DNA from 4 places in the Lysinibacillus sp. FSL K6-1151 genome. Region 1 is predicted to be linked to each of the others. Evidence: riboswitches for the same ligand, from Rfam matches in the RefSeq annotation. Region 1 holds a riboswitch; each other region holds the start of a gene.
What was found. A riboswitch is a leader RNA that binds a small molecule or an ion and turns the genes downstream of it on or off. The one in region 1 is predicted to bind cobalamin.
Positions count from the first base shown of each region.

Region 2: linked by a shared signal. The riboswitch ahead of MHI04_RS20575 (hypothetical protein) and the one ahead of MHI04_RS02580 (ABC transporter substrate-binding protein) in region 1 are both predicted to bind cobalamin.
Region 3: linked by a shared signal. The riboswitch ahead of MHI04_RS11580 (glutaredoxin) and the one ahead of MHI04_RS02580 (ABC transporter substrate-binding protein) in region 1 are both predicted to bind cobalamin.
Region 4: linked by a shared signal. The riboswitch ahead of nikA (nickel ABC transporter substrate-binding protein) and the one ahead of MHI04_RS02580 (ABC transporter substrate-binding protein) in region 1 are both predicted to bind cobalamin.

Region 1 is NZ_CP152040.1:542,224-550,494, reverse strand. Features, by position in the region: gene MHI04_RS02590 (adenosylcobinamide amidohydrolase) at 1-211, opposite strand, end outside; gene MHI04_RS02585 (iron ABC transporter permease) at 208-1,209, opposite strand; gene MHI04_RS02580 (ABC transporter substrate-binding protein) at 1,206-2,177, opposite strand; cobalamin riboswitch at 2,322-2,504, opposite strand; gene MHI04_RS02575 (acyl-CoA dehydrogenase family protein) at 2,562-4,229, opposite strand; gene MHI04_RS02570 (long-chain-fatty-acid--CoA ligase) at 4,231-5,733, opposite strand; gene MHI04_RS02565 (MerR family transcriptional regulator) at 5,726-6,115, opposite strand; gene argS (arginine--tRNA ligase) at 6,364-8,031, opposite strand; gene MHI04_RS02555 (DUF1934 domain-containing protein) at 8,031-8,271, opposite strand, start outside.
Region 2 is NZ_CP152040.1:4,256,300-4,264,570, forward strand. Features, by position in the region: gene MHI04_RS20550 (1-acyl-sn-glycerol-3-phosphate acyltransferase) at 1-37, opposite strand, end outside; gene MHI04_RS20555 (putative RNA methyltransferase) at 117-950, opposite strand; gene MHI04_RS20560 (MATE family efflux transporter) at 953-2,308, opposite strand; gene MHI04_RS20565 (tyrosine-protein phosphatase) at 2,459-3,226, opposite strand; gene MHI04_RS20570 (ABC transporter substrate-binding protein) at 3,369-4,319, opposite strand; gene MHI04_RS20575 (hypothetical protein) at 4,303-4,860, opposite strand; cobalamin riboswitch at 5,013-5,213, opposite strand; gene MHI04_RS20580 (glutathione peroxidase) at 5,313-5,858, opposite strand; gene MHI04_RS20585 (hypothetical protein) at 5,940-6,488, opposite strand; gene ytvI (sporulation integral membrane protein YtvI) at 6,579-7,637, shown strand; gene MHI04_RS20595 (C40 family peptidase) at 7,832-8,271, opposite strand, start outside.
Region 3 is NZ_CP152040.1:2,383,605-2,391,875, forward strand. Features, by position in the region: gene MHI04_RS11570 (hypothetical protein) at 163-363, shown strand; gene MHI04_RS11575 (hypothetical protein) at 403-1,059, shown strand; cobalamin riboswitch at 1,343-1,521, shown strand; gene MHI04_RS11580 (glutaredoxin) at 1,635-1,859, shown strand; gene nrdI (class Ib ribonucleoside-diphosphate reductase assembly flavoprotein NrdI) at 1,856-2,215, shown strand; gene nrdE (class 1b ribonucleoside-diphosphate reductase subunit alpha) at 2,212-4,305, shown strand; gene nrdF (class 1b ribonucleoside-diphosphate reductase subunit beta) at 4,293-5,261, shown strand; gene dut (dUTP diphosphatase) at 5,273-5,710, shown strand; gene MHI04_RS11605 (M1 family metallopeptidase) at 6,125-7,582, shown strand; gene MHI04_RS11610 (copper amine oxidase N-terminal domain-containing protein) at 7,785-8,271, shown strand, end outside.
Region 4 is NZ_CP152040.1:2,366,118-2,374,388, forward strand. Features, by position in the region: gene metE (5-methyltetrahydropteroyltriglutamate--homocysteine S-methyltransferase) at 1-1,487, shown strand, start outside; cobalamin riboswitch at 1,659-1,852, shown strand; gene nikA (nickel ABC transporter substrate-binding protein) at 2,237-3,850, shown strand; gene nikB (nickel ABC transporter permease) at 3,921-4,874, shown strand; gene MHI04_RS11505 (ABC transporter permease subunit) at 4,876-5,688, shown strand; gene MHI04_RS11510 (ABC transporter ATP-binding protein) at 5,700-6,473, shown strand; gene MHI04_RS11515 (dipeptide/oligopeptide/nickel ABC transporter ATP-binding protein) at 6,484-7,284, shown strand; gene MHI04_RS11520 (DUF2089 domain-containing protein) at 7,557-7,922, shown strand; gene MHI04_RS11525 (hypothetical protein) at 7,936-8,271, shown strand, end outside.

The DNA of each region.
Region 1 (8,271 bases):
GGGCATTATAAGAAAGGATATTTTGTCCATCAATTGTGATTGTTCCAGCAGTAGCTGGTAATATCCCACTCATTACCTTTAATAATGTGGATTTCCCACTACCATTCGGTCCTAGAATACCTAGAATTTTCCCTTTTTCCACAGTAAAACTAATGTCCTTGACGATTGGTACATCTTCATAACCACCCGATAGATGTTCGACAATAATCATGCCCGTACCCCCTTACTTCTTCGTTGCTTATAAAAAATATAGGAGAAAACAGGTGCACCAATAAACGCCGTAATAACACCAATAGGTAGCTCTCTTGGCACAATAATTGTTCGTGCTACTAAATCGCAAACAATGAGTAAAGTTGCGCCATTGAAAAACGATAATGGCAATAAATGACGGTGGTCAGAACCCCAAATCATCCTTGTCATATGCGGTACAACTAATCCTACAAAGCCAATTGTGCCAGAAACCGCTACAGCAGCTCCCGTTAACATGGAGCCACCCGCTAAAATCAAATACTTACTACGTTTTACATTGACACCTAAATGCTTCGCGCGCTCTTCACCATATAACAAAACATTTAGCTCTCGTCTTTGCGTCCAAAGCATAATGGAACCAACAATAACAAATGGCGTGATCATTTGGACATATGGCCATCCACGCATTGACACAGAACCTAGTAACCAGCCAATTACTTGGCGTAGCTCTTCTCCAGATAAAGCGATCATTAATGAAATGAGAGAACCTAGAAATGAGCTAAAAATAACACCTGTTAAAATTAACGTTTCCATCTTCAATGAACGGTCTACCATTCTAGCAAAGCTCATGACAACTACCATCGTGATGATTGCGCCTATCATACTAAAAGTGGGTAGGGCATACAAACCTACGACCGGTATAGATATACTAAAAAAAATCGTAATAACAGCACCAACAGATGCCCCCGACGAGACGCCTAATGTATATGGATCTGCCAATGGGTTTTTTAACAACCCTTGGAAGGCTGCTCCAGCAATGGCCAAAGAAGCTCCCACTAGTCCCGCTAACAACACGCGTGGCAGACGGATTTTCCAAAAGATATTAGCAGCTGTTTCATCAACTGCTTGATTCCATAAAACTTCTAACGGAATATGAACTGAGCCTATCGCTACGCCACACCAGATACTAATGACAAGAAGCGTACATGTTAGTACATAGGCTAGTGCTATTTTTTTCACTTAAATACCTCTGGATAAATAGCTTTTGCTAATTCTTCAAGACCTTCTCCTAAACGGGGACCTTGACGACTTGTTGTGCTTTCATCTACTTGAACGATTGCCTTATTTTTCACGGCATTAACAGTATCGAAACCAGCACGTTGTGGTATTTTTGTTAAAATATCTGGTACATAATGATATGTCACAACGATGACATCTGGGTTTTTCGCAATAATTTGTTCTGAACTAATTTCATACCAATCCTTCGCATCTGCCGCTACGTTTTCTGCATGAATCATGTCCAGCATAGCATTCATAAATGTGCCATTACCCGCCGTATAAATAGTAGGTTCATCCGATGCTTCGACTAGCACTTTTTTGGGTTCGACATCCTTTACTTTTGTCAGGACATCTTCCACTTTTTCCTTCATATTAGCAATGATTTTTTCAGCCTCTGGTAATTTCCCTGTTGCACGACCAAGTAGCTCAATCGTTGTGTAAGTTTCATTAAAGTCTTGTGCATTTTTTACGACAAATACTTTCAAACCTGCTGACTCAAGCTGTTCAATCACCGCTTCTGAAAGGGACATGCTAGATTCATGCGAAAACACGATATCTGGCTTTAAGGCAATAATTTTTTCAATATTGTACTCCATGCCCCCAACTTTATCCTTTTCAGCGACTTCTGGTGGATAATCATCATTGTCTGTCACCCCAACTATTTCATCATTTAAACCAAGTTCAAATAATATCTCTGTGTTACTTGGAATAAGAGAAACAATTTTTTCAGGCGGTGCTTCAAGTGTAACATCCTTGCCAATGGCATCTGTTATGGTCATTGGGAATGTTGCTTCATCCACCTGTGGAGTCTCTTGCTGTGTTTGCTGCTCCGTAGCTACTGACTTGTCATTTTTGGCTTCTTGCCCGCATGCTGCTAACAAACCTACTGCTAAAAATGCTGATAATCCTATTTTCCAAAATTTCTTCATGTGAATCCTCCTTTGTTGATCCGTGCGTCAATTGGTTAGAAATATTTTCTCCATCAAAATAAGACCCCTCATCTTCGAATGATGAGGGGTCAAAATCGCACCAAAAAACTGATACAAAATCCACCACCCTATCCTCGTAGGCTGTCATGTCTATACTATAAAGGCAGGTCTCCTGGCTCGTGCTTATTGCGTTTTTCAAGCCTTCCCGAAATCTTCAGTGGCATTATTTGAAAAAACTCACACTTACAGTGGCGGGACCGCATCGGAATTACACCGACTTCCCTTTTCACTTTACTTAAGTAAAGAACCTTTATAATATTCAGTTGATTTCATTATACATGAAAATAAAAGAAGTCGCCTCCATTCCAGACGACTCCTTGGCAATTATACAATTTCAGAAAAATATTGTACGGTTTTCATTTGTGCACCTATTTGTCGCAATGACCACGTTTGCTCTAAATAGATATCCGCTAGCTTTTCGTACTTCCCGCCAAATTTTAGTGCCCATTCCACCGCTACAACACTTTCATAAAGATGGGCCATCTTTTTCGCTATATCTTTTGCTTCAAAAGTTTTAGTTGCTTCATCTAAAGCGCTAAAACTTTGTAATGTAGCCGCAAGATTTACCAACTGCTCTTCCACAATTTGCACTAGTGGACTATCCGCTAGCTTCTCTAGCCTTGTCTCCATTTCACGGACAAACAGTTCATGTGCATGGAATTTATCCACTAAACGAATAAGTTCTAAAGCCAAAATATTTGCCGTTCCCTCCCATACCGTCAATACTTGTGCATCCCTTAGTAAGCGTGGTGTCACAAAGTCTTCAATATAGCCATTACCACCATGTAATTCAATCGCTTCACTAGCATAATGAACGGCTTGCTCTGCCGTTTCCTTTTTCATAATGGCAATATATAAACGATTCATAATAAGATCTTGTTGTGTTCCCTGCCCACTTGTCACTTTATCGTATAATTGAATAAGATCAAATACTGTCGCTACTTCCACATGCAGCTTAGCAGCAAACTTCCCTAATGTATCCTGGATCATTGGGTATTGTGTTAAGGGCTTGCCAAAAGCATATCGATTGGTCACATAATGCTTTGCCTCTAAAAAGCCTCGGCGCATAATACCAATCGATGCGACTGCATTACAAATTCTTGAAAGATTTAGTGCTTCTAGCATGTAATAAATCCCTTTATTTTGTTCCCCTACAATATAAGCAAGGGCACCATCAAACTCTACCTCGCCCGATGGGACTGCTCGAACGCCTAATTTATCTTTCAATCGACGAATACGAAGATGATTAGCCGTACCATCTTCATTATTCCATGGAACTGCAAATAATGTTAACCCTTTAGAGCCTGCTTGTGCGCCTTCTAAACGTGCCAACACCATTGCTACGCCACACATACCTGCATTGGATGCGAAGTATTTTTCTCCATAGAGACGGTACTCATTGCCTACTTTTCTGGCCTCCACAACATTCGCCCCAACGTCTGACCCTCCTTGACGTTCTGTTAAAAATGTTGCCCCTTCGTATAGCTCCGTCTCTCCTGTTGCACAAACATGTGGCAAGAAACGCTGCTTTACATCCTCATCAGCATAATGATCTAATAGATAAGCCGTAGCCATCGTCAAAGTCACGGGACAATAAAAACCGGGCTCTGCATGAGATAGTAAATAACCTTGTGCAAAGCTATAGACATAATTCCCTTTGTGACCTAACTGTGGAATTTCTTTGTGCACATAGCCAACAATTCCCGTATTATATGTCTCTTCAATTGTTTTTTTGTAACCGTCATTCACCCAAACCTCTGATACCTCTTCTCCATAAGCATTATACCGTTCAAGGCGGGGCTCTCCCTGCCGATCAGTATGTTTTGCCCTTACGTCAATATCACCTGCACATAACTCACCGAAATCTGTCAGTTCTCTGTGTGCATAAGACAAAAACTCTTTATCTAACATCATTTCTAACACTTTTTGAAGCGTTTCTTCCTCTGTAAAAAAGTTTGTTGCACGCATTTCTTCCTGCTGTAAAACCTTCATGCTATCTCACCTCTTGTCCTTTCAAGGATTGTTTTAAAATTTTGCCTGAAGCATTGCGTGGTAGCGCTTCCACTTTTTCGAAAATACGTGGTAGTTTATACTTCGCAAGCCGTTCCTCTAAATAAGCTTTCAATGCATCCTCATCTATGTCTTGTTTCGTAGCATATACAGCCTTCACGGTTTCCCCCCATTGCGGATGTGGTATACCAATGACAGCAACTTCAAATATCCCTTCAAAGCTTAATAGGCAATCTTCAATTTCCTTCGGATAAATATTGACACCACCTGAAATAATGACATCTTTTTTGCGATCCACAATCCAAATAAAGCCGTCCTCATCCATCCGAGCCAGATCTCCTGTTTTTAACCACCCATCAATGTAAGCAGCCTTGGTTGCTATTTCATCCTTGAAGTAGCCAAGCATATTACCCTCACCAAATAAGACAATTTCTCCTACTTCGCCCACATTTACATCTTCTCCATTGTCATTGACAATACGAAGCTCTGTGCCAAGTGGCGCCCGTTGGCCAATACTCCCAGCCTTCGTTTCATGCTCCTTGCCAAATAACAGTGAGCCACTCGGACCCGCCTCTGTTAATCCATAAACACAGGTTAAATTAGTTGTTCGGAATGCCTGTTGAATGAAGCGAACCTCATTTTGAGATAATGGTGCTCCACCATATACCCACCACTTCATGGAAGACAAATCAGCCGTTTGTAGCCTCGGCATCTGAGCCGTTAATAAATAAGCAACAGGCGCTCCAAAGAAATGCGTCGTTTTTTCCTGCTCAATGGCATCGATAAAAAGGTCTGGTGTAAAGATTGGTGTTAATACGCTTGTTGACCCTACAAATACGCCCGCCATTAAAAATAAATGCAATGGTGCTGAATGAGTTAATGGCATCATGAGCAATATACGGCTTTCAGGTTTCACTTCCATTTCAACAGCAATCATTTGTGCCACTGTTAAAATATTACGGTAGCTAAATAACACACCCTTTGGTTTTCCTGTCGTACCAGATGTATACAAAATAGTCGAAGGGTCATCTTCTTGTAGCTGGCAATCAATTGTTTGTGTGCTCGCATTTTGAAGCATTGTTTCGTAATGCTGCCAACCTGCTTTTTCTTGGCCGGTTTTAATTTTTAATGGTACAGCAGCTAGTTGTTCCACTGCGGCAAAAATCGCCTCATGAACAACAATCGCCTTCGCTTCGGCATGCTGTGCCACATACTCTACTTCCTGCAATGTAAATTTCGCATTGACTGGAACAACGATTGCCCCGATACGCTGAATAGCAAAATAGCTTACAACAAACTCTAAAACGTTCGGCATAAAGATTAAAACCTTATCATCCTGACTTACTCCTTGCTCTAGCAAAGCATGACTAAAACGTGTTACTTGTTCATCTAAATCACGATAGGTCACTCTTCTGCCATGACAAATAATGGCTTCATTTTTTGGATACTTACGGGCATTTCGTGCTAACAAACTGGAACTATTCATCATGCATCTCTCCCTTTAAAGTAGCTAATTTTTCACTAAACATGCCTTGCATTTGCTGTAATTCCTGTTTCATTTGCGTCAGCTCAGCAATTTTACTCTCAATCTCTTGAATTTTTTGTTCTCCATACTCTACTGTTCGCTCTAATTGCTGAATACCTGAGCGATCAAAATCAAAAAGTAAAACCATCTCTTTGATTTCCTCCAGTGAGAACCCGTAACGCTTGCCTCTGAAAATAAGCTTGAGCTTCGCCAATTCTTTTTTTGAAAAGGTTCGTTGATTGGTAGATGAGCGATCGGGACGAAGAAGACCAAGTTCCTCATAATAACGAATTGTGCGAGTAGACACATTGAATTCCTTTGCTACCTCCTGAATCGTCTTCAAAATCATCTCCCCTTTCCTTATTGTCAACAGTATATCATTGACGTTGACGTAAACTTCAACAAAATTTTCGAAATTAACAGAAAAATTAAGTTTGAAACAGCTAATTTTTAGTGCTATCCGTTCCTTGTGCCTTTTTATCTTTCACATTTACTGTTTTATCAACCACTTTTAGAATGTTATCGCCCATTTTTGGCCTTCTAGCCACTAAAAAACCCCTAACATTCGTCATGTTAGGGGCTTAAAAAGTATTACATTTTTTCTGGTGCAGATACGCCGATTAAACGTAGTGCATTAGCAATTGTTGTGCGTACAGCTGTAATTAATGCTAAACGAGCCTCTGTTAACTCCTTGTTGGAAGCATCCAATACTTTTTCTGCATTGTAGAAGCTATGGAATGTTGCTGCTGTCTCTTGAATATAGTTAGCGATTCGGTGTGGTGTACGGTGTTTCGCCGCTTCTGCTACCACTCTCGGGAAATCGCCAATCTTTTTCAGTAAATCAATTTCTTTTTCTGCTGTTAACAGATTAAGATGATCTGTTGCTGCAGCAAATCCTTGCTCATTTGCCGAGCGTAAAATAGATGAAATACGAGCATGTGCATATTGTGCATAGTACACTGGGTTTTCATTGGATTGTGATACAGCAAGATCAAGGTCAAAGTCCATATGAGAATCGCCTGCAGTTTTCACGAAGAAGTATCGTACTGCATCAAGGCCAACCTCTTCTACAAGCTCACGCATTGTTACCGCGTTCCCTGTCCGTTTAGACATTTTGAATTTTTCACCGTTTTTATAAAGCTGAACCATTTGAATAACTTCTACTTCTAATGTATCACGATCATAGCCAAGGGCCTGAATAGCTGCTTTCATACGTGGAATATAACCGTGGTGGTCAGCTCCCCAAATATTGATTAATTTATCGAAACCACGGACAATTTTGTCTTCGTGGTAAGCAATATCTGGCGTTAAGTATGTGAACGAACCATCATTTTTAATTAACACACGGTCTTTATCATCACCAAATGTTGTAGAGCGGAACCAAGTAGCACCATCTTCTTCAAAGACATGACCATTTGATTTTAATTTATCTAACGCTACTTCGATTTTACCGTTTTCATATAGAGACGTTTCAGAATACCAGACATCAAAGTTCACGCGGAAGTTTGCTAAGTCTGTTTTTAATTTATCTAATTCTAAGGCTAAACCGTGTTGACGGAAGAATGCAAAACGTTCATCCTCTGATTTTGCTAAAATAGTTTCACCATGCTCCTCCGCTAATTTACCCGCAATATCAATAATATCTTGCCCATGATAGCCGTCTTCTGGCATCTCCGCTTCCATACCTAGTGCTTGTTTATAGCGTGCTTCTAATGAGTAAGCTAGGTTATTAATTTGATTGCCCGCATCATTAATATAATATTCACGAGAGACGCTGTAACCAGCCAGATCTAATACATTACATAATGAATCTCCAACAGAAGCTCCACGTGCATGTCCTAGATGAAGGTCTCCTGTAGGATTTGCTGAAACAAACTCCACTTGAATCTTTTCCCCAGCACCAGCATTTGAACGGCCGTAGTCAGTACCTTGTTCAAGAGCCTGTGTAATTACCCCAGTTAGGAAATCTTTACGTACTGTGATATTCATGAAGCCAGGACCAGCAATGTCGATCTTTTCAATATCTGTACCTGCTGTTTCAAGATTTTCTAAAATAGCTTCCGCAATAGCACGAGGTGGTTTTTTAGCTAATTTCGTTAATTGCATTGCAATGTTTGTTGCATAGTCCCCATTTGCTTTATCCTTTGGTGATTCCAAGTGAATCGATAATTCTGTACCAGCCTCAACTAAGCCTGCCTTTTCAACAGCCTGAGCTATTGCTGCTTTTATAGCCTGTTGTACTTGTTCTACTGCGTTCATCATTGTACCTCCGTAAATGTAATATCTAATGTATAGTTGCCAACGGATTGCCCACCCATTAGTAAATCGTACTGTACATGGAAATCTCCGCTTAATGCCTGTTTCGTAAAGGTCATTTTTTTCGTGTCAATAATGAGTGGCATGGAACCAAACTCACTCTCATAATGCCCTTTTTGTTGCTCAATTATGTTAAGTGGTAAGCGCATATTGACCGAGCCAGCACGCATAATTAGCGCTTTC
Region 2 (8,271 bases), 930 kb from region 1:
ATATTACTTTGACAACATTAGCTGCTAATTTATACACTGTTACATTCCTACCTTATTCAATAGTTATTCCCATTGTAATCGAAAAGACCAGTATACTGCAATTGCAGGTGGCCCTCTTAAACTTTCCCTACTAATAGATCTACATCAATCGTAATTTCATTTAATACAATGGCCGTTTCCTCTTTTTTATGCCAGCCCATCGGTGTCATCTCTAATAACGCCGGCACAAGCTCTTCTGCAAGCGGTAAAGTATAGGTTACACGTTCTACTATAACTTCACTAAAGCTATCTTTAAAACGGGCAACAATTTGTTCATTAGAGTATGTTTCCTTGCTCGAATCTGCATATAATTGGGCACGCAGTTCCTGTAAATAGCCGCTTTGTGGTACAACCTTTACAAGACAGCCATCTGGGGCAAGAAGACGCTTAAATTCCTCATAATTTGCGGGCGATAAAATATTTAATATTGCATCAAAGCTTTCTTGCGCAAATGGACTTTTGGCTAAATCACCTACACACCAAATTTGTTGTGGATAATGACGTGTTGCTGCCAATATGCCCTCTTTTGCTATATCGATACCAACACCGATGCCATTGTCTATGTCTGTCATAATACGAGCTAAATGTGATCCTTCTCCACAGCCAGTATCAAGCACTGTTTTTGCAGAGGCTATAAGCTTACTAATTTTTTCTTCTACAGCATCATAAATCCCACTATCAATCACTGCCTTACGAGATTCAAAAAGACTTTTGCTATATTTAGAAGCAGCGCTATGTGTCAGCATGTTGACATAGCCCTGCTTAGCTATATCAAAAGAATGGTTAGCAGGACAAACCAATCTTCCCTGCTCATAGACATGCATCGATTGCTGACATACAGGACAAGCAAATAGTGTGATAGATTGCTCCATTAATGCTGCCGCTATCGCACGTTTAGATAATGCTCCCATTTCTATGCCTCCTTCTGTTCATTCGGTGAAACGAGGGCAAATCGCTCCCATTTACGGCTTTTCCATCTAAAGTATACGATAATTGCACGTACCCATTCATCTGCTGAAATAGCTAGCCATATTCCAACCAAGCCCCAATCCAATATAAATACAAATAAATAACCAAGCGGAAGACTCATACAAACCATCGATAGAAAACCAATCTTCACAGGAAATCTGGCATCTCCAGAAGCACGTAAAGAGTTAATGACAACGATATTCATTGTACGGCCAGTCTCTAGCAAAATACTGAGGGCTAACACGGATGCTCCAATAGTAATGACATCTGGATTATCGGTAAAAACATGCATGAGTGGTTTGCGGAAAATCGTAACGACTGCAACCATAATAATCGTAAAAACAAATGCCGCACGGACACTTATCCATAGTTGATGGTATGCCTCATCCTTCTTCCCTGCCCCCACATGACGTCCGATAATAATAGCTGTTCCTGTACCAATGGCAATCGCAAATAAATACGTAAACATCGAAATATTCATAGCATATTGTCGTGCTGCCAGTGTTTCTGCTCCTAAATATGTCGCATAATATAAAAAGACAATCTGACAAAACTGATAAAGTACCTGCTCAAAGGCAGAAGGTAAACCAATGTTTAATATTTTCCTTACATATTCCTTAGAATAATCAAAATAATAGTGTAGCTTCACGCGTACTTCCATCACTTGATAGAGCAACCAGAAAAACACTAGTACAGCTAATCCCCGACTAATGACCGAAGAAATAGCCGCTCCTTTTACACCAAGCTCTGGTAAACCTAAATTCCCAAAAATCAGACCATAGTTTAGCACAACATGCAAGATATTCATGCCAAGTGATACATACATCGTTTGCTTCGTCCAACCATGTACACGAATAATTGCAGCAAGTGCATTAATAATAGCCTGTAGAAAAATAAAACTCCCGATGATAACTAAATAACTTTGTGCATAGTGAAGTACTTCTCCCTGCAAGTTCATCATAGTCATTAAATGTTTTGCAAAGAAGAAAAATAGAATACTCATTAACAGTCCAACAACCAAATTCATTGTGACAGCTAAAGCCGATATTTTCGCTGCTTCAAAAAAACGTCTTGAACCTAAATACTGTGAAACGACAATGGATGCACCATTCCCTACCACTTCAAGAATCAAGATCGCAATATGGATATATTGATTGGCTGCACCTACTCCGGATACAGCATTATCTGATAAAGCACTGAGCATAAAAGTATCGGCTAATCCCATTAACATAAATAGAAATACTTCTAAGAAAATAGGCCATGTTAAATGGAATAGACTTAACTTATTTGTCTCTTTCATTGTCTCTGCCAATACTTTCACTTCTCCTATATTTTTCTTAAAAATCTATTGTATCTTATCATAAATTTTCAGACTGTAAAGAGGTTTATAGGAAGACAGCGCTTCCACATAAAAAATCCCTCTCACACAGATATGTGAAAGGGGTCATTGTTATGTTAAGCAATAAGCTTGCAATTGCTCTCGTCTAGCAATAGTTAGGCCAAACTCCTGCTCTAAAAACTTAGTCTTTGAGCCATAATGGTAATCCATAGCATCCAATGCTGCTTGTAAATAGTCTTCTCGAGCAGACATTAATGCATAGAATTGCTGTAATTCTTGCTCATTATATTGATGTTGAATAGCCTGTGCCATTCTGTCTACCATTGGACGTAAATGGATATTCGTGTTTAAATAGTCTTCCATAATCGTCTCCTCAGGTACATCTAAGGCTAGCAAAATAAGAGCTCCCCCTATACCTGTGCGATCCTTACCAACTGCACAATGGTGGACAAGACCCAAATTGTCAGGATTTTGTATGGTTTTCATTAACTCTTTAAAAGAAGGATTATTAAACGGCATCTGTGCATAAAAATCTCGGAACATTTCGGGGCTTACTGCTTTATAAAAATCTCTACCACCAGCATTTGTAGGCATTTCAAATGTATGATTGCCCTTCGCTGGTATTTGAATATATTGAGCGTGTGAGAACATAGGGTTAGGATTATGGTGTGCCTCATTATTATCACGATAATCAAAAATGGTTTTAATCCCTAATGTTTCAAATAGCTCTTTATCCGCCAACGTCATTTTCCCAAGAGCCGCTGAGCGGTAAAATAAACCGTTCTTGACAATGCGCCCATCCCTTGTCCTATATCCCCCCATATCTCGAAAATTATAAACTGCCTCAAATGGAATTATCTTTGTCTCTAACTGTTCCAATTACTACACCTCCTAAAATTATCGAGCACTCTTACTTTTATTTTATAGAACTAACTCAATTAATTCCAATTTTCACACTAGGAAATAACAACCCACATAAAAATGGCTAGCTGTCAGTATACAGCTAGCCTTGAATGGTTTCTTATTTAAATAACTCTGGATAGACAGCCTTTGCTACTAGTTCTACGGCTTCCCCAATACGTGGGCCAGGTCGATTAGAGATATCTGTATCAAGAGTCTGTACTGCTTTATTTTGAACTGCTGTCACTGTATTCCATCCATCACGTGCAAGTATTTCACCTATTGGATCCTCTGTGTAGTTTACTGTCGTTAAAATAACATCTGGGTTTTTCACTATGACATCTTCCTCAGAAACTTGTGCCCAGCTGCTCAAGTCAGAAAAAACATTCTTAACATTGGCTGCATCTAGTATTTCTTGCTGGAAAGTACCAGAGCCTGCTGTATAAATATCGGGCTTAGGACTAATTTCTAAATAAACATTTTTCGGTGCTTTTACTTCCTTCACCTTTGCTTTAACGTCAGCTAATTTCGCTTTAATCTCTTCGTTTACTTCATTTCCTTTATCTGCAACACCCATTACAGCTGCGATCTGTTCGATGTCACCATAAACATCATCGAATGTAGCTGCTGATTGAATAACAAACACTTTGATTCCAGCATCTTCAAGTGGTTTCATTGCTTCCTTATCACCAATCGTATAAGCTATAACAACATCTGGCTTCAACGCTATGATTCGTTCACTGTTAAAATTCACAGAATCAGAAACCCGTTCAATTTTCTGTGCTTCCTCTGGGTAAGTATCATACTCAGTTGCTCCTACGATTTTATCACCAACACCTAGAGCAAATAAAATTTCTGTATTACTTGGTTGCAATGATACAACTGTTTTTGGTACTTCTTTAAACTCTATTTCTACACCGCGATCATCTGTCACTTTGTAGTTTGTTTGCTCTGTTTGTTGTGTATCCTGTGAAGCGTCTTTATTTTTAGTATCTACTGAAGTACCACAACCTGCTAAAATCATTGCAAGGAAGAGTACTGTTAGCCATTGAACATTAAATAATTTCTTCATTATTATTCTCCTTTTTCTTTTTCATCGGATATGATTTACTAATAAATGATATTTCAGCTATCCCTGCTTGTTGATTCATAAAGACAGCCATAACGAAGCAGACATTGGCTAATAGGCCTAAATAATCAAAAAGAATAGCTGGAACCTCTCGTTCTTCCGATACTTTGTGTAATGTACGATATGATTTTTTGGCTTCACTACGGCAAAGATGTAGAGCAGCAGCAGCCTCCGTACCTTGAGGTAAAACAAAGTTTTGTATCTCTTCCTTCACATGACGAACATAAAAATCATAGCGCTCACTTAACCAAGCAAGATCCTCTTCTGTTACAGCTAGTTTTCCACGAACCGAGCCATTGACATGGTAGGCCATAGGTAAAATAACCATTAAATCTTCTACAACAGCTTGTACATCCTCTTTCTTAACTGCAGCTAAAGCAACTCCCAAATGCGTAGTCAGACTGTCTGTTCGAATCTCAAAATCAACCGTCGAAGCTTTTTCACGCATAAATGGATAACAAGAATAACGTGCATCTTTTTTCACTTGCGTTCCCCCCACTTTTCATTATGAAAATTCTTGCATAAAAAAACGCCGCTCCTTTACGCAAAGGAACGACGAAAATAACATAATAATGGCCAAATTAACATGACATAGCCTATGTATTTGCCGTATATCCTCCTAGCTTCCGAGAAGTTTTTATACGTTCAAACAAAGGTCGGTCTCCTGGCTTGTACAGTTCATTACATAAAAAACGAATGTGTGATAAAGTACCTTCCCATCTCTGTTAAGACAGTGGTAAACCTTTATACTAGCTGTACTTACAGTTGCGGAAACAGCTTCGGTTTTTCACCGAATTCCCGATTATGCTTGTTAGCACCTTTATTCTGCAAGAATAATTCACTTGTAAAGCAGTTTATCATATATTAATAGGAAAAAATAGCTGTGCTTTGAATGGATCGTCACCATTTCTAAAGAATAAGATAAACAAAACTGTTTTATAGTATAGTTTCAATTGCCTGTTCAATATCAAGTTGTGAATCTGTTGGTTCAAAGCGTGCAACGGTCTTGCCGTTAGCATCTACTAAAAACTTTGTAAAGTTCCAGCGAATATTACGACCATCTAAAAAGTTTGGGGCAAGTTGAACAATTGCCTCAGCAAGCATTTTTTCCTGCATGCTCGCCTTGCCAAACTCTCGAAAATCCACTTCATGTTTTAAATAATTGAATAATGGGTGGGTAGTCTCTCCATTTACTTGTACAAGCTCAAAAATTGGGAAGGTAACGCCATAATTCACTTTACAAAGATGCGTAGTCTCCTCGCCATCTTCAGGATTTTGATGACCAAATTGATCGCAAGGAAATCCTAGAACGACAAAATTATCTTTCCCATATTTATCATACATTTTTTGTAAGTCATCAAATTGATATGTAAATCGGCATTGATTCGCCGTATTGACAATTAGCATCGTTTTTCCACGATATGTTTCCATGGATAAAATTTCACCATTAGGTTTTCGTACTAAATAATTATAAATGCTCATGTCTTAACCCCTTTTGTTTTTTCATTTATTGTTGACTATTCAATAATTTACCAAATAATTTGCACAAAAAACACCATCTCGTTACGTTGAACGGATGGCTGACTTATACTTCTGTTTAGATTTAACGTCCTGCTCTTCATTAATTAAACGATGGGCAATGTCTAATAACTTTATGTCACTTGTCTCGTCATATAGCTTTTTAAAAGATACAATAATATCATGGCGAATGTGAGTCGGATGCTTCTCATCTAAACAAGTTTGAAATCTCTTTGCTAAATAAGACACCACTAAGTCACTTTGTACTTGACCTGCTAGCCCAATTTTCCAAATAGCTTGTAATGCATTTCGAGCTGTAACGGATCGTTCATCATAAGTCACAGCCCAAATTTTTAAAAAATCCTCCAATACCCTTTCTTCTGGGTCACTTTTTGCGGCTAAGGCGCATAAAATTTGTGCAGCACGTGCACGTGCATGACCATCTTTGTATGTAAGTGCTTGTACAAGCTGTTCCCAGACTGCATATGTCCAATCTACGGGTTCCTGCAGAATTTTTATTAGTTCCTCGTAAGATTCAATATCGCGGTCATGCTCTGTTAGATTATTAAAAAGTTGCAAAATCTCTTTCTCCATAATTTATCCCTACCTTTATTGTTTCAGAACGTAATAAAATTTGATTTATGGTACACTTAACTTAATTTTTTTCTCAAAGAAGGTGAGTTTATGAATAAATTTAATGCTAGGAAAATGATTTTCCGATTGATTGTGATTCTTTCTCTACTTGTAGCTGCCTATTTTGTAATCCCTGTATCCATGCCTATAATACTTGCTGGTGTCAGTGCATTTTTCTTAGAACCCATTGTTATGTTCTTTAAAAGGCGATGGAAAATGTCAAGGAAAATTGTAGTTGCTTTTATATACATAGTGAGTGTTATTGTTATCTCTATTATTTGCTATATATCCATTACACAAATTATGTCGCAAATAATTATATTGTCAAAGCAAGCTCCCTATTATATTTCCAAGCTATCAGATATGTGGCTTCATATGCAAGAAAATATTTCTAAATACACAGAGGACTTTCCACCTGAAGTAAGTGCTTCGCTTCAAAAAACCACTATGGATTTCATAAAGAAAGTTGAAGAATCCTTTTTAAGCTTCTTTAATTATAACAAAGTTTCAGCATTCTTTTCAGAGATTCCAAGCCTATTTATCAGTCTTCTCGTTTATATGATTGCTTTATTCCTATTTATGCTTGATTTGCCCAAATTAAAGGAAATCACTTATAAATATTTAAAGCCTAACACAGCAAAGAAAATAAAAATCATCTTAAATCGTTTAAAAGATGCAACATTCGGTTATATGAAGGCACACTTATTTGTAAGCTTTATCATAGGTGGCGTCACACTTATTGGATTACTATTAATCCAACCGAAATATGCAGTTACGATGACCATTATTATTTGGTTAATAGATATCGTTCCTTTCCTAGGGTCCATTATTATATTAGCCCCATGGGGACTATACCATCTATTAATGGGAAACACAGCTATTGCTGTAAAATTATTCATCCTAGCTGCTATTTTACTTATTATTCGTCGTGTCGTCGAGCCTAAACTAATGGGCGACCACATTGGCTTATCCACTTTGCCAACATTAATTGCCATGTTCATTGGTCTACAGTTATTTGGTATCATCGGTTTACTCGTTGGCCCATTTGTTATCATTTTCTTTATTGCCTTAAAAGAGACAGGTGTCATTAAGCTAAATTTTAAAATTTAATGCACAGTCATTACGCTTCGAGCTTACCTTTAATGCTCCTCTTAAACCACTAGAAATGCAAAATAAGTGTTCATCTCTCCTCGACAAAGGAGGTAGATGAACACTAAAGCAAAATAAAAAAGGTCATCTTTGTATATTTTTTCTCTACAAAGATGACCTTTTCATCATGTCAATCGTCTATTAAATATAGAGGCTTATTGAATACGACCAAAGCCTACTAAGTATTGATTCCACCAATCAAGTGATTCAATTACGATACCATTGTTTTGAGCATCGATCATTGTGTTGTTCCCTAAGTAAATACCTACGTGAGCTACACCAGAACCATAGCTGAAGAATACTAAGTCTCCAACACGCGCTTCACTTGCTGAGATACGTTGAGTTGCTAAATACTGCTGTGATGCTGTACGTGGTAAAGAAACACCTGCTTGTTTGTATGACCACTGTACAAGACCTGAACAGTCAAAGCCTGTCGATGGGTTACTACCACCCCAGACATATGGACGTCCTAGGAATTGTTTAGCTGTTGAAATAGCATCTCCTGAAGAAGCCGTACCAGCTCCTGAGCCCATAACAATTTTTTGTGGCACGCCGCCATCATTATTTTGAGTTGCTTGTACAACTGGAGTTGCTG
Region 3 (8,271 bases), 1.8 Mb from region 1:
ACCTTCATCATACTCATAGTGCGACAACCAAAAAAAGAGTCTCTATTCAATATAGACGACTTATTTTATATTGGTTGAAGAACTATGAAGTATGTCAGTCATAGCTAGCATCTTCCCATTAGGGCAAGATGTTTTTTTTATGAATAAATAGGGGTGAACAAGATGACATCACATTCAATTTCATTTTATATAAATCAGTTAAAGCAGCAAATTATGAACAACCTTTCTGGTGAGCATATTAGGCCTTTACAGCTTTATATTAGGAAGTTAATAGAAGAAAACCCAAATGATTATACATCTATTAATGATGCCTATTTAACGATCAAGCGTGAATTAGTCGAGACATGTCATGATAGTAGATAAAAAATCTGAAGTGAAGTGAATAATTAAATGGAATGCAAAATGAACAAATCTGAAGACATAATGGACAACATAGATATGAATCAAAAAGTTTTATATAGAAAATTGGATCATTTTGAAATGGAAAGAGGCTTGGTATTAGAAAGTTTAGACATTTTTCTAAGATGGAATCAACAAACACAATACCTTTCTGAAGACAAGCTTCAAAAGCTTTGGATGAAACTGGTAAGGAAGTATAAATTCTCTCTCGATGAATGGGAAAGAACTGCTGGTCATACAAATATCCATGCTTATCTAGTGAAGGAGCAAGGACATGGGTTACAAAAGTTGATGCGCTTTTACAAAGATCGCCACGGCATAAAATGGTTGGAAAATGCATTTCATTATGGAATGTCATTGCTCATTGAAGTTGGAAAAATGCCTGGATTAGAAATGTTTTTCCTAACAAATTTAATATGTTACAGATGGGAAAAGGATTATTTAGAGGATGCAGATGTTCAACAGTTTTTTTGTCATTCAATAAATGGTAAAGTGAAGGAGGTCTATGAAAGTTTCAGGGCTTTCGATCAAGAACAGAATCTGTTAACCGCAACTACTCTCTATAAACTTTTATCAAAATATAATCCTCATTTTCAAGTGAATTCGGCAGCAACGCCTGAATTTTATAAGGAATTGTCCTTATTTGTCGAAATCGAGTAATCCATACGTTCGACATGTCAAACAGTCTATTATTCTTTAGAATATAGGCTGTTTCTATGTGAAATACGCTAGTATATTTAATGCTCATAGATCCGTAGTAACAAAAAATCTCGTACATAGTTTAGATACACAATGAATTAAGATATAAGTAATAGATGGTGAAATTCCTTCGAAAGTTATAATCGAAAATAATGAATAATCAAAAAATAAAGAAGTTTAGAATCTAGATTTACTTTTTATATGAAGGATGGTACACTTAAAACTATTGAACAACAACTATATATTGTGTTCGTTTTATATAGGTGCTACTATATGTAGTTTAAAAGGGAAGTTCGGTACAATTCCGACGCTGTCCCCGCAACTGTGAAGCTGACAATGATTACAACCACTGTGCATTCGCATGGGAAGGGAATCAGAGGATGAAGCAAAGCCAGGAGACCTGCCTCTATAAAACAATTAATCATTTCTTCGGGGATTAAGAAATGGGAACGTCAGTATTTTTGGTATGGTAACGTTTCCATTTAGCTATCTCTCTAGAGGAGATAGCTTTTTATTATATGAAAAGAGGGATTTCTATGAAACTTTATACGAAAACAATCTGTCCAAAATGCCTTTGGGTAAAATCTGAATTACAACGTGCAGGACTTGATGCAGAAATTGTCAACATTGATCACGATGAACAAGCTAAACAAACAATAATCGATGCAGGTTTTTTAAGTGTGCCTGTTTTAGAAATGAATAATACATTTATAGGAGATGTTAAGGACATAGTTTCTCATATTGAGATGATTGCGCTATGATCGTTTACGCAAGTCGTACAGGAAATGTCCGCAATATTGTTTCTAAATTAAGGGCAGAGTCTGTCGAGCTCTTTGAGGAATTACAATTGAATAAGCCTTATCTTTTAATTACTTATACTGATGGCTTAGGCGATATCCCTGCAAAAGTGGAACGTTTTTTAGAAAAAAACAGAGATTTTTGTAAAGGTGTAGTTGCCAGTGGGAATAGTAACTTTGGGCACAACGTATTTGGGGCTGCTGGCGAGAAAATCGCTGCTACCTATCATGTACCCTTAGTAAGAAAATTAGATTTACGAGGCAATCAAACAGATTATGAAGCCATACAAACGTTTTATGAAACGAGGGTAATAAGATGAAAACCTATTTAAAGCTAAATAATGACGTACTGAATCGTTATAGTTCAACTGGGCTACTTGAATTAGAAAAGGATCGTGAAGCTACACGCCGCTACTTTTTAGAGTATGTCAACGTGCGTTTACGTTACTTTATTGATATTGAAGAAAAAATCCGTTATTTAGTTGATGAGGGCTACTACGAGAAAGCATTTATCGACATGTATGAAATGGAATTTATTAAGAAGTTGTACAAAAAAGCATATGATTATAATTTCCGCTTCCCATCCTTTATGAGTGCAAGTAAATTTTACGATAGCTATGCTATGAAAAGTCGTGATGGAGAAGAGATTTTAGAAAAATATGAGGACCGTATTGTCATTATCGCCTTGTATTTAGCACAAGGGAATACGGTGCTAGCAGAACGTTCTGTCGAAGCAATGATGGAAGCTTATCAGCCTGCTACACCAACAGCATTAAATAGTGGTAAAAAAGCACGTGGTGAATTAGTGAGCTGCTTTAAATTATCGATGGATGATTCCATGAATAGCATTGCTGAAAATATTGGTTATTGCTTAGAGCTATCAAGACTTGGCGGTGGGGTTGGAGTTAACTTAACTGATTTACGCCCTTTAGGTGACCCTATTAAAGAGATTCTAAATCGTGCCAGTGGTGTCATCCCAGTTGCTAAACTGTTAGAAAATTCTTTCAGTTATTCCAATCAACTAGGGCAGCGAAATGGCTCTGGTGTTGTCTATTTAAATATTTTCCATGCAGACATTGAAAATTTTATTTCATCTAAAAAACCGAATGCCGATGATAAAATTCGCCTCGCAACATTATCAACAGGAATAATTATACCAAGTATTTTCTTCGAACTTATGAAACGTGATAAAGATATTGTCTTGTTCAGCCCATATGATATTTTCAAAGAATATGGCAAACGCATGTCTGAGATTTCCATTTCAGATATGTACTATGAGCTACTTGATAACCCTAAAATTCGTAAAATTAAACGTTTGAATGCACGTAGGCTGTATACAGAAGTGAAAAAAGCACAATTTGAATCGGGCTATCCGTTTGAAATTTTTGATGATAATGTCAATGAAGTGCATCCATTAAAAAACATCGGTCGCGTAAAAATGTCCAATCTATGTACCGAAATCCTGCAAGTTCAAGAAACAAGCATTATTACAGATCAAGATCAACCGAATGACTATGGATTAGATGTATCCTGTAACTTAGGGTCTATTGATATTCATGCAGCAAGTAAGGTCAATGATTTCGAAGCCTTAATCGATACGGCTATGCACCTATTAACAAATGTGTCGCAAATGACGCACATTAAAAATGTACCGTCTGTTGCAAAAGCCAATCAATTAATGCATTCAGTAGGACTTGGTTGTATGAACCTCCACGGCCATCTTGTGACGGAGGGCATTTTATATGGCTCTAAAGAATCGATTGATTTCATGGATCGTTTTATGGAAGCAATGAACTTTTATTCACTCAAATCATCGATGGAAATGGCTAAAGAAAAAGCTGCAACTTTTTATCGATTTGAGGACAGTGATTATGCATCAGGTAGCTACTTTGACCAATATGTCAATAAAATCGACGAAGAACTATCACCCGTTGTGTTAAAAGCACTTGGCAATGTTCCAATCATTACGAAAAACATGTGGGAAACGCTTAAGCAAGATGTGATGCAATATGGTCTATTCCATTCCTATCGTTTGGCTATTGCACCAACTGGCAGTATTTCCTACATACGTAGCTGTACGGCTTCTATTGCGCCATGTACTGAGCGTGTAGAGGTTCGTGATTATGCAGATAGTAGAACGATTTATCCAATGCCTCATTTAACAAATGATAACAGTCATTTATATGTAGAGGCATATGATGTTAATCCGTATGATTTAATTGATTTGTACTCTGCTTCTCAAAAACACGTTGACCAAGGTATTTCCATGACGCTTTATGTAACAGATAATTGGACAACTGAACAATTAGCTAAAGTATACATTTATGCATGGGTAAAGGGCATTAAGTCCGTTTACTATGTTCGTCAACGATTACAAAGCTTAGAGGAGTGTGTAGCATGTCAAATATAATTTATGAGGCGGTCAATTGGAATAAGGCAACGAGTGAACTTGCCCAAATATTTTGGGACCAGCAATGGAAGCAAATTTGGTTTCCTGAGGAAATTGCGGTCAGTAAAGATATCAAACAGTGGAAAAGCTTTGAGCATCAAGACACGTATAAAAAAGTGTTCGCGGGATTAACGTTACTGGATACAGTTCAGACCAATATAGGGATGAATCGTGTGGCCGCTTATACAGACGATTTACAAGAGAAGGCTGTCCTAACCGTTTTTGATGCATTTGAGGCAATCCACGCCAAATCCTATTCTTATATTTTTACAACGCTTTGTACAAACGAAGAAATAGATGAGTTATTTGAATGGGTCAAAAAAAATGAGTTTCTACAATATAAGGCCAATAAAATTGCGGATATTTATAATAGTATCGAAGAAAACGATCCAGAAAGCTTATGGAAAGCGATGTTCTCCTCCGTTATGCTCGAATCTTTCCTTTTCTATTCTGGCTTTTTCTACCCGCTGTACTTAGGAGGACAAGGCTTCCTACGAAACAGTGCTGAAATTATTTCACTTATTTTACGCGACGAATCCATCCATGGTGTCGCAGTTGGATTTTTTGCTCAAAATCTATTCAAGCAATTTTCAAAAGAAAAACAAGAAGAGCTAAATTTATGGGGCTATGAGTTATTATTAGATTTATATCAAAATGAAATGAAATATACGGATGATATTTATGCGGAAACAGGATTATCACCTGAAGTGAGAGCCTATGTACGATATAATGCTAATAAAGCCTTAATGAATGTTGGTTTTGAAGCAATGTTTCCAGAAGAAGAAGTCAATCCGATTGTGATGAACGGTATTCGTAATGAAGGCTCCACATATGATTTCTTTTCACAAAAGGGAGCTACCTATGCTAAAGCAAAAGTAGCGCCAATTACAGATGACACATTTAATTTTAATCGTTAGGATGGAAAATAATGAACGTAGAAGTAAAAATCAAAAGAGTACACGCGGATGCAATACTACCAATGCAAGCCAATCCTGGTGATGCGGGCATGGATCTCTATTCCATTGGAGCAGTAGAAATACCAGCAGGCGTAGCCAAACTTATTAAAACAGGTATACAGATTGAATTACCTAAAGGAACGGAAGCCCAAATTCGACCAAGAAGTGGACTAGCATTAAAGCATAGTGTAACCGTACTGAATAGCCCAGGCACAATTGATGAAGGCTACAGAGGGGAAATCGGCGTTATTTTAATCAACCACGGCCAAGAACCGTTTATCGTCGAAAAATCTATGCGTATCGCCCAAATGGTCATTCAATTTGTCCCATCCATTCAATTAGTAGAAGTAGATGAATTATCACAAACGATCCGAGGAACATCTGGATTTGGAGCAAGTGGTACTAAATAGAATTGATTAGTTTAAAAAGATGACAAAGAAATCCTGTGTGTATATACATGCAGGATTTTTTTGTTGTCAGTAAGGATAGTCTGTTTAAAGCTTAGCAGAACTACATACGATTGTGATAGATTACGAACCATTACAACAACACATGAAAGCAATGGACATAAAAAAATGGCGTCGGTTACTTACCAAAGTCATCCCATTACGGCATAATCAACAGCTACATCTAAAAATATCAACAGCTTTTAATTTTCATCTGTCTACCTAATAGGCAGCATATCACCACGAATATGTGCTCTTCTTTCTTTGTTCATCTTGGTAATTAACTAGATTCCAGATGAAAGATCGAAAGTATATGGTTTAAATTGGGATAATAATATAAAATTTATATATATACCATTTTTATTGTAGCTAATAGTGTTGGGATTGGGGGCGGAAGTTATAAAGAAGAAATTATGGAGTACAGGTTTATTACTAGTATGTATTTTTCTCGTTGCTTGTGAGTTCAATCAACAGGAAGGGAAAGAAGCGTCTACTATTGCTCAAAAGGTGAATACAGAAGAATTTATACCAAAGGCGATAAGCCCTGGTAATTTTAGTGAATACGATATGGCACTTAAGATGGATAATGACGGGAAATTTCAGCTAGAATCAACCGTTGTCGTTAAAAACCTCTCTACCGATGATTGGGAACAATTGATATTTTATTTTATACCTAATATGTTTACAAAAGCTGTCTCACCCGAACTGGAGCATCCATCGACCATTGCGTTCCATAACATTACCATTGATGGAAAAACGGCAGCTTATACTCTTGAAAAAGATTCACTCAACATTCAGCTTCAAGAAAAATTGAAACCTCATCAAGAAATGAAAGTTTATTTTTCCTATGAGTTCACTCTGCCTGAAGAGGGCTTAAGATTTACGAAGAGTAATGGTAATTATCATTTAGCTCAATTTTATCCGATGCTTGCCACATATAGAAACCATCAATGGAACAAAGAAGATTATCGTTTTAGAGGAGAGACGTATCATACTACATTCAGCAATTTCAAATTAACCTATGACATTCCTCAGGAGTACACGTTGGTGTCTTCATTTGATCAAGAGGCATTTCCAAGCCCAAACAAAGGGTTACTTGAAGTTGAGAACGTGAAGGAAATATTTGTTGCTCTAGTAAAAGATCCAATACTAGTGGAAAAAGACGAAGACATCGCCATTAGAGTATTTGGATTTGAGGAAAATAAAAAGGAATTATATCAAGAAATAGCAGACGAGGCTTCAGCTGTCATAAATTATTTTGAAGAAATAATGGGGCCGTATCCTCTCAAACAACTAGATATTATCATAGATGGAATGGGCATGGAGTACCCAGGAATTGTAACAGCCCATACGATTTACAACAGTGGTCCTAGTAGTTCTGAGCAGATTAAAAGTACAGTGGTTCATGAAATTGCCCATCAATGGTTTTACGGGGTCATTACCAATGATCCTTTTCATCATGCCTGGTTAGATGAAGGCTTCGCGGTATTTGCTACAAATCTATTCAACTTTAAAAAATTGAATCTGAGCAAACCCTATACGATTTACAGCATTGATCCAGACCTAGTGCTTCCAGTCAATTTACCACTTGATCAATACCAATCTGATATGAGTGCATATGTCTATGGAAAATCGCCTGCAATGCTCTTGAATTTGTTTGATGATAATGAAGAAATCAAAGACATTGAACAATTTTTAAAAAGTTACTATCAATTTTATAACTATAAAGAAATCGATTCCACAGAATTCGCGCGATTCACAAAATACTATTTTGATTTAAAGGACGATTCTATATTTGAGGGATGGTTAGATCTAGATAACATTAAAAATGAATGATTTAGCAATAGGTTCTCCACGAAAGAAAAGGGATATTGTGCAAGCAGTATCTCTTTTTTTATGTTCAAAATATATCAGCTTCACGATCAGGATTTAACCACCTTTTAGAGAAAAAAACATAAATTGAAAATTAAGTATTCTCTTAACGCTAATAATAAACTATACTTACAATTAATTATAGTTATAGAACAGGAGAATTGTCATGCTAAAACGGTTATTTTTTGTAAGTTTTGTATTTTATCTATGCTCTTTGATTTATGTAGAGGATAATAGCTATGTCCATGCAATTAACAAAGATGTAGTATTTTTTGATAGTGGTACTGCTATAAATGGTAGGACGATGTTACCGATGAGAAATATATTTGAATCATTAGATGCAACTGTTGCCTGGGATTCCTCAACCCAAACCATAACAGCAAGTAAAGGGAATACAACTATTCAATTAAAGGTTAATTCGTATAAAGCAATTGTTAATGGGAAGGAGACTTTTCTAGACAACCCACCTACCATTATGAACTCAACTACAATGGTACCCGTAAGGTTTGTTAGTGAGTCTTTAAAACTACCTGTTGAATGGGATTCAACACTAAGAGTAGTTAATATAATCACAGAAGGGAAAAATATTTTTATTTATGTTAATGATCCTACAATAAATACAGATAAGAATTCTAAAATTAATAACTATAATC
Region 4 (8,271 bases), 1.8 Mb from region 1:
TGGCGTCACTTCGTCAATATGGTTTCCCTCAGGACAAAGTATTGGCAGTCGGGGTTGTTAATGGACGTGATATTTGGCGTTCCAACTTAGCGGAGGTCAATGCTACAATTCAGGCAATTGAGCATTTAAGTAATGCAGCAGAGCTATGGATTCAACCATCCAGCAATCTACAACATGTACCGATCACAACTGCTCTTGAAAATGAGATTGACCCTGTTCTGAAGCATGCTTTAGCCTTCGCAGATGAAAAGATTGTAGAAATCACGGAGCTAACTAAATGTAGACGAGATACAGAGGGTATCTTACAGCATAATTTTTCTGAAAGTATGAAGGCAATTGAGGCTCTAAAAAACCATCCAATCCGTCAAAACAAGTTGATTCATCAAGCAGTTCAAACTGTGACAACGCAAGATTTTGAACGACATAGTGAATTTGCTCAGCGTCAAAAAATCCAGCAGCAAGCGTTAGCGTTACCGCTATTCCCAACAACAACAATCGGAAGCTTCCCACAATCCGATGAGGTGAAAAGGAATCGTAATGCTTGGCGTAAAAAACAATTATCGAATGAAGCCTACGAAGCATTTATAGAGCAGGAAACAAAACGCTGGATTACGATACAAGAGGAACTAGATATCGATGTACTCGTTCACGGTGAATTTGAGCGTACAGACATGGTCGAATACTTTGGTGAAAAGCTGACTGGCTTTGCCTTTACAAAAAAAGCATGGGTCGTTTCCTATGGCTCACGCTGTGTTAAGCCACCGATCATTTATGGAGATGTAGCGTGGTCTTCAGCAATAACTGTAAAAGAGTCAGCCTATGCTCAAAGCTTAACAAAGCGCTTTGTAAAAGGTATGCTGACAGGACCAGTGACGATATTAAATTGGTCCTTTGTACGAGACGATCTGTCACGTAAAGATGTCGCTTATCAAATTGCATTAGCACTTCGCAAAGAGGTTGAGGCACTCGAAAACGCAGGTATTTCAATTATTCAAGTGGATGAGCCAGCTCTAAGAGAAGGTTTACCGCTACGAAAAGAAGAATGGGGAGCTTACTTAGAATGGGCTGTTAATTCCTTTAAGCTGGCTACAGCTAGTGTCAAAGATGAAACACAAATCCATACACATATGTGCTACTGCGAATTTAACGATTTCATCGAACCGATTAGTGCACTTGATGCAGACGTGATTTCCATTGAAACATCAAGAAGTCACGGGGAGCTCATTACATCACTGCAAGGGCAACCTTATCAAAAGGGCATTGGCTTAGGCGTTTATGATATTCATAGTCCTCGTGTGCCAAGCAATGAAGAAATGCTAACTATTATGAGAGATAGTTTACAGGTGTTAGATCCCCATCAATTTTGGGTGAACCCAGATTGTGGTTTAAAAACAAGAAAAGAAACTGAAACTGTTGCAGCTTTAGCTAATATGGTTGCTGCAACGAAAACATTACGCCAGGAAGTACAACCATCTATCTCGAGATAACGACATCATTTTATAAATCTACTACAACTACTACATCTTCTCTCCGAAATACAACAAAGACCAGGAAAAAAATGGACCTGGTCTTTTGTTGTTTCATTCTTTTAAGATTTTTATTATATTCAGAAAATAAAATTGACGTGAACAATCGAGCATGTTATGTTTATAACGAATTTCATAGCGATCATTACAAGTTTGAGTGAAAAAGACTTTCATTCAATTAAAAGGAAAATGGGTGTAAATCCCATGCTGTCCCGCAGCTGTAAATGAGGAGTTTTGTTTCAAATACCACTAAGTGATTACTTGGGAAGGTGAAGCAAAATCATGATTCATGAGCCAGAATGCCTGCTTGTAAGGAGATTCATTGATGATCTACGAAAGATAGGGAGATGGATGGAGGCTTACTCATTGTAAGTTTTTCTGTCCTTATTCTTTTTTAGAATAAGGTTTTTTTAGTTTGATTCAGCAAATGTTTTTGTAGTAGCACATACAGAAGACTTCTTTTTCTGAAGAAGATAAATAGTCAATGGCTGTTTAAATGCCCTCTGAACGTCAAGAAGCACCACGTCCTGTGGCAATGTCGGTGTGTCTAAAGCCTCTAGCTGATATCACAAACTTTGAAAAGGTGTCTGCACAATGCAAATCAACTTCTACTCGTTAGCTCGAAAAATTTGAACGCATTGTTGATACCTTCTTTCCATCTATCTATAACTAGATTCATTTGTACCACGAATAGAGATAGGAGACAGAAAATGAGATTGACTAAGTATGTACTTCCCTTCATCCTTGTGTTAACTTTCAGCGTACTTGCTGGTTGTACAAGCACAGATCAAGAAAAGGGAGAGACAGGAACACAGCAAACAAATGAAAAAATGATAACAATTGGGTGGCCATTAGATGTCGGCCCATTGAACCCCCATACATATTTACCCAATCAAATGACCGCACAAGCGATGGTCTATGAATCCTTGGTGGAATACAACGACGATGGAACTGTTAGCCCAAAGCTAGCAGAAAGCTGGGACATATCAGAAGATAAAACGACTTATACTTTTCATTTAAGAAAAGATGTTAAGTATTCAGACGGAACTGCGTTTAATGCAGATAATGTGATTCGTAATTTCAATGCAGTATTAGCGGATCGGGAAATGCATTCTTGGATGGGTATGGTCAACCATATGAAAGAGGTTGTGAAAGTGGATGATTTTACAATTCGCTTGCAATTAGATGAACCTTATTATCCTGTCTTAAACGAGCTTGCCTTTGTAAGACCATTCCGTTTTTTAGGGGATAATGGATTCCCAGCCGGAGATGCGACACAAGATTCGATCAAGGCACCTATTGGAACAGGTCCATGGGTATTAACCGAGTACAAAAAAGATGAATATGCTTTATTTAGTCGCAATGAAAACTATTGGGGAGAAAAGCCTCTCGTAGAACAAATTAAAGTTAAAATTATCCCAGATTCAGAATCGATTTCATTAGCATTTGAAAACGAGGAATTAGATTTAATTTATGGTCGTGGCATCATTAGTTTAGATAACTATACGTATTTAAAAGATAGCAGTAAATACAAAACCGCTACCTCTGAGCCTTTGTCTACGAAAGCGTTACTCTTCAATACTCAGTCGGGTCCGTTAGCCGAATTAAAGGTTCGTCAGGCCATTCAATATGCTATCAATAAGGAACAAATGGTTGACAGTATTACACATGGTACAGAAAAAGTGGCTAACACATTATTTTGGGATGCCATTCCTTATGCCAATATAGAGTTAGCGCCAATCTTATATAATCCTGAAAAAGCGCAGCAACTACTAGATGAGGCAGGATGGACGTTACAGAAGGGCGAAAAAATTCGTTCGAAAAACGGGCAACCATTATCATTAGATTTAATCTACATCGCAACAGATGCAATCCAAAAGCCAATGGCGGAATTAATGCAAGGTGAACTAGCAAAAATAGGGGTACAGTTGAATTTAGAAGGTGCGGATGTGATGGTCGGTCTTCAAAAATTAATGGATGATCAGGTGGATATTAATTTCTGGCGTACAAACGGACCACCAACCGACCCACATAGCTTTGCAAATGAGTCAGCTACGCCAAATGCTAGTGGTGTTTATGAGGCAAAATTAGGCTTACCTAACGCCACAGACATCGATACGAAAATCCATCAATTATTAGTGGGAACAGATGAAGAGGAACGAGTGCAGCTTTACACGGATATTTTATCCATATTCCATGATCAAGCACTTTTCTATCCTATCTCTTACGAAACAAATAATGTAATTTATCAACCATATATGAAGGATTTTGCTCCACGTGCATCTGAATATGATATTCCCTATGCACAAATGGATAAAGAGTAATAAAAAAGAGAGAGTATGTCTTGCAAAGACAGCTCTCTCTTTATCATAGGAGTGAGTAGGAAGTGACAGCATGTATGAATCGACATGGATGTTTTGTTTAAAAAGAATTTTGACTTTGCCGTTTGTCTTACTAGGAGTTTCCATCCTAACCTTTGTATTTATTCGTTTTGTACCGATAGAGCCTGCTGAGGTCATCCTACGATTGGCAAGAGTTGCTCCAACCGAGGAAGCTGTTCAGGCATTACGCGAAGAACTAGGGACGGACAAACCTTTCGTTCTTCAATATTTGCTATGGGGAAAAGGCGTTTTACAGTTAGATTTTGGTACATCCTTTGTGAGTAAATTACCAGTAGCACATGAGCTATTCGCGAAATTACCTGCAACCATTGAATTAGCTCTTGCCGCATTTGTCCTCATTTTAGTATTCAGTATACCATTAGGGACTATGAGTGCATTGTCTAAGTATGCCATCATCGATAAAATCATTAGATTCTTTAGCATATTGAGCGTATCCATTCCAACATTTTGGTTAGGTTTCCTACTGCTCTATCTATTTAGCTTAAAATTAGGGCTCTTTCCGACAAACGGAAAGGGTACACTCGCTCATTTAGTTTTACCAGCCTTCGCACTAGCATTGCCAACCATTGGTCTGTTCATCCAGTTTATTCGTTCCACTATCCAGGAAGAATTACAGCAACAATATGTTCAATATGCGCAGCTAAGAGGATTAAAAAATTCTGTAATCCTCATACGTCATGTGTTACGAAATGCTGCCATACCTTTGACTTCCTTATTAGGTATGACGCTCGGTAGTTTACTAGGTGGAGCTGTAATTGTGGAGCAAGTTTTTAGTTGGCCAGGACTCGGTAGGTATTTAATCGAATCCATTACGAACAGGGATTACCCCGTTGTACAATGCTATGTATTGATTATTGCTGTGATCTATGTGTTGACCAATCTATGCACAGATGTATTGCATCGTCTATTGGACCCTCATCTGATGATGAAGGACAGGAGAGATTAACATGAAGCGATTACGAAAAAGAAGAGATCCTATTCTAGGGTTATTTAGCTTATCCCTCCTTGTAATCATTGTCTTACTGGGATTGTTTGCACCCATTTTAATGCCACATGATCCGTTAGCTGTCGATATAACTAAGAAATTTTTAGCCCCTTCCTGGGATTACCCATTCGGTACAGATCACTTAGGAAGATGCGTCTTTTCTCGCATGCTTTTAGGTATTCGCTATTCATTAGGATCAGCACTCTTCATTCAAGTCGTTGCTATTGTTTTAGCTGTCCTACTTGGTGCCTTTGTAGCGTTGAAAAGAGGTATAATCGATGTGGTATTTATTCGAATATGTGATGTTTTATTAGCTTTTCCGACACTGGTACTTGCATTTGGACTTTTAGGTGTATTAGGCCCTAGCTTAAAAAATGTTTTAATAGCCCTTATTTTTACACAGCTTATTTATTACTCCAGAATGGTTCGAAGTTTATGTATTGGGATGAATGAAAAAGACTTTATTCAAGCTGCTAGGATTACTGGCACTACAGGCATTAAATTAATCATTCATCATTATATCCCTAACATACTGCCAGCTATTGTCACGATTGTGGCGTTAGATATCGGGAAAGTCATTTTAGAAATCGCTGGCTTTTCCTTTATAGGTCTGGGCGTGCAGGCGCCGATTCCAGAATGGGGCATGATGGTAAATGAAGGGAAACAATATATCCGTCAGCATCCCGATTTAATGCTTTATCCTGGGCTTGCCATTGTCCTAGTGGTGTTATTGTTTAATCATTTAGCCAATCGTTTAAAGAAGTTTGATTCGTGAGGGGTGAAGTTATGGAGAAGGTTTTAGAAGTGAAAGATTTAAACGTCAAAATTGGGGAGAAAAATGTATTATCCACTATCAATCTGACAGCCTATAAAGGGCGTGTCTTAGGAATCATAGGAGAAAGTGGTAGTGGCAAGACCATGCTTTGCCATGCCATCATGCAAACATTACCGTCTATCGCACAGGTGACACAAGGGGAAGTTCTTTATCAGCAGGAAAATTTAATGAATGTTTCAGCTACTAAATTAAGAGCATATCGTGGGCGGCATCTTTCGATGATTTTGCAAAATCCATCCGCTGCCTTCGATCGTATCCAAACGATTGAAGGCCATTTCAGAGAAACATTAAAGGCACACTTTAAGCTGACCAAAAAAGAAATGAGACAAATAGCTCTTGATGCCTTACATAAAGTGCATTTACCAAATCCAGAGCAGCTTTTACACTATTATCCTTTTCAGTTGAGTGGTGGCATGCTACAGCGAGTGATGATTGCCTTATCATTGGCGCTACAAGCCTCCCTCTATATTGCTGATGAACCAACGACAGCTCTTGATACGATCAATCAAAAACAAGTATTAACACTATTTGATCGTATTCGCGTAGAAACAGAAGCTGCCATACTTCTTGTTACACATGATTTAGGTGTTATTGCTGAACTAGCTGACGATGTGGCTGTTATGTATCAAGGAAAAATCATTGAGCAAACGAATGTCTATGATTTCTTTGATGCACCTCAGCATGCCTATACAAAGAAACTATTACAAGCAAGAATGCTATTTTAGAGGTGAAAAAATGACGCTGCTAGACGTGAAAAATATTGATATGCATTACGCTCAAAGACCATTTCTATTCCAGCGTAAGCAGGAAGTTCCCGTATTACAGAAGGTGTCATTCTCACTTCAGGAGGGGGAATGTCTAGGAATAGTCGGTCAAAGTGGTTCAGGAAAAAGCACATTAGGTCGTATTATTTTAGGAATCGAACGACCAACAAACGGGGAGTTGCTCTTTCAAGGTGTCAATTTATACGAAGCACCAAGCAAGCATAAAAAAAGAATACGTAGAGATTTACAGGCAGTTTTTCAAAATAGCTATCATTCATTTAATCCGAAGCAGACGATTTTTGAAATACTCGAAGAACCGTTTCTGAATTTCGAGCATTTTAGCAAAACAGAGCGACAACATAAAGTAAGGGAATTACTAGACTGTGTAGAGTTAGAGAGGGCAATGGCTCAAAACTATCCTTCGCAGCTTAGTGGGGGGCAACAGCAACGAGTCAACATCGCTAGAGCTCTTGCGCTAAAGCCAAAATTAATTGTCTTAGATGAAGCGATTAGCAGTCTTGATATGATTTTACAGAAGAAGATTATACAGTTACTACAAACACTTCAAAAAGAGCGACAGCTTGCTTACATTTTCATTTCGCATGATTTACAGGCAACACGTTTTATGTCAGACCGTATCCTTGTCATGCAGCATGGTCGGCTAGTGGAGGAGATTGGAAAGGATGGAGCATATCAGCATCCCGCTTCACAACAATTATATCATGCTATTTTGCCTTCACACCCGCGAGAAAGAAAACATAAAACGAAATGATCATAATATAGAAAACACGTATACAGTGGTCATGGAGGTATGGGCTGGTAATGATAGAGGCCAGTTGGATTACCTCATTTGCTCCAAACATTAGTAAGAGTCATCTATTAAAGAAACGCCATTTTGCATTAGAATGGCGTTTTTCTTTTTATTAATAATATTAATTAACAAATTAACTTTATTGATATTTTCATTGAATAAATTAATTTTATTATTTACTTTTTTAAATTATTTGGTATATAATCAATTTAACTTAAAGGAAGGAGTTCACTATGGCTTATCAAGTAATCACAAATTGTCCTGTCTGCAGTAAAACATTGAAAATTACGAAGTTACAGTGTTCTCATTGTCAAACGACGATTGAAAATGAGTTTGAATTGTCGAAGCTAGCATCCTTATCACAGGATCAGCTTCATTTTGTGGAAGTATTTTTAACATGTCGAGGGAATATTAAGGAAGTAGAAAAGGAACTGGGCATTTCGTACCCAACTGTGCGAGGCAAGCTAAATGACATTATCTCATCCCTTGGCTATGTCCAAAAGAAGAAAAATGAAGTAGACGAGAAAAAAATTGTAAGCATGTTGGAAAATGGCGAAATCACAACTGATGAGGCCATAAAACTCTTAAAAGACGAATAGGGAGGAATGCTACATGAAAGAGGAAATTACTAAAGTGTTAACCATGATTCAAGAGGGAAAAATTGATGCTGATAAAGGGTCAGAGCTGATTCAAGTGTTACAAGAGAAAGAGGAGTCAGGTAATAAATTTCTGGAAAAAACGAAGTATTTAGATAAAACGTTAAAGGTTCGTGTGGTGTCCACTGAAAATGATAATGTCACTGTGAATTTGCCTATAAAACTTGTCAAGGCTGTGTTAATGGCTGGACACAGTATCGCTGCGAGTATTCCGCAATCGGAAAAATACGTGAAAGATATCGATATCAATCTTCTTCTTGAAGCCATCGAAAATGAATTAGATGGACAAATT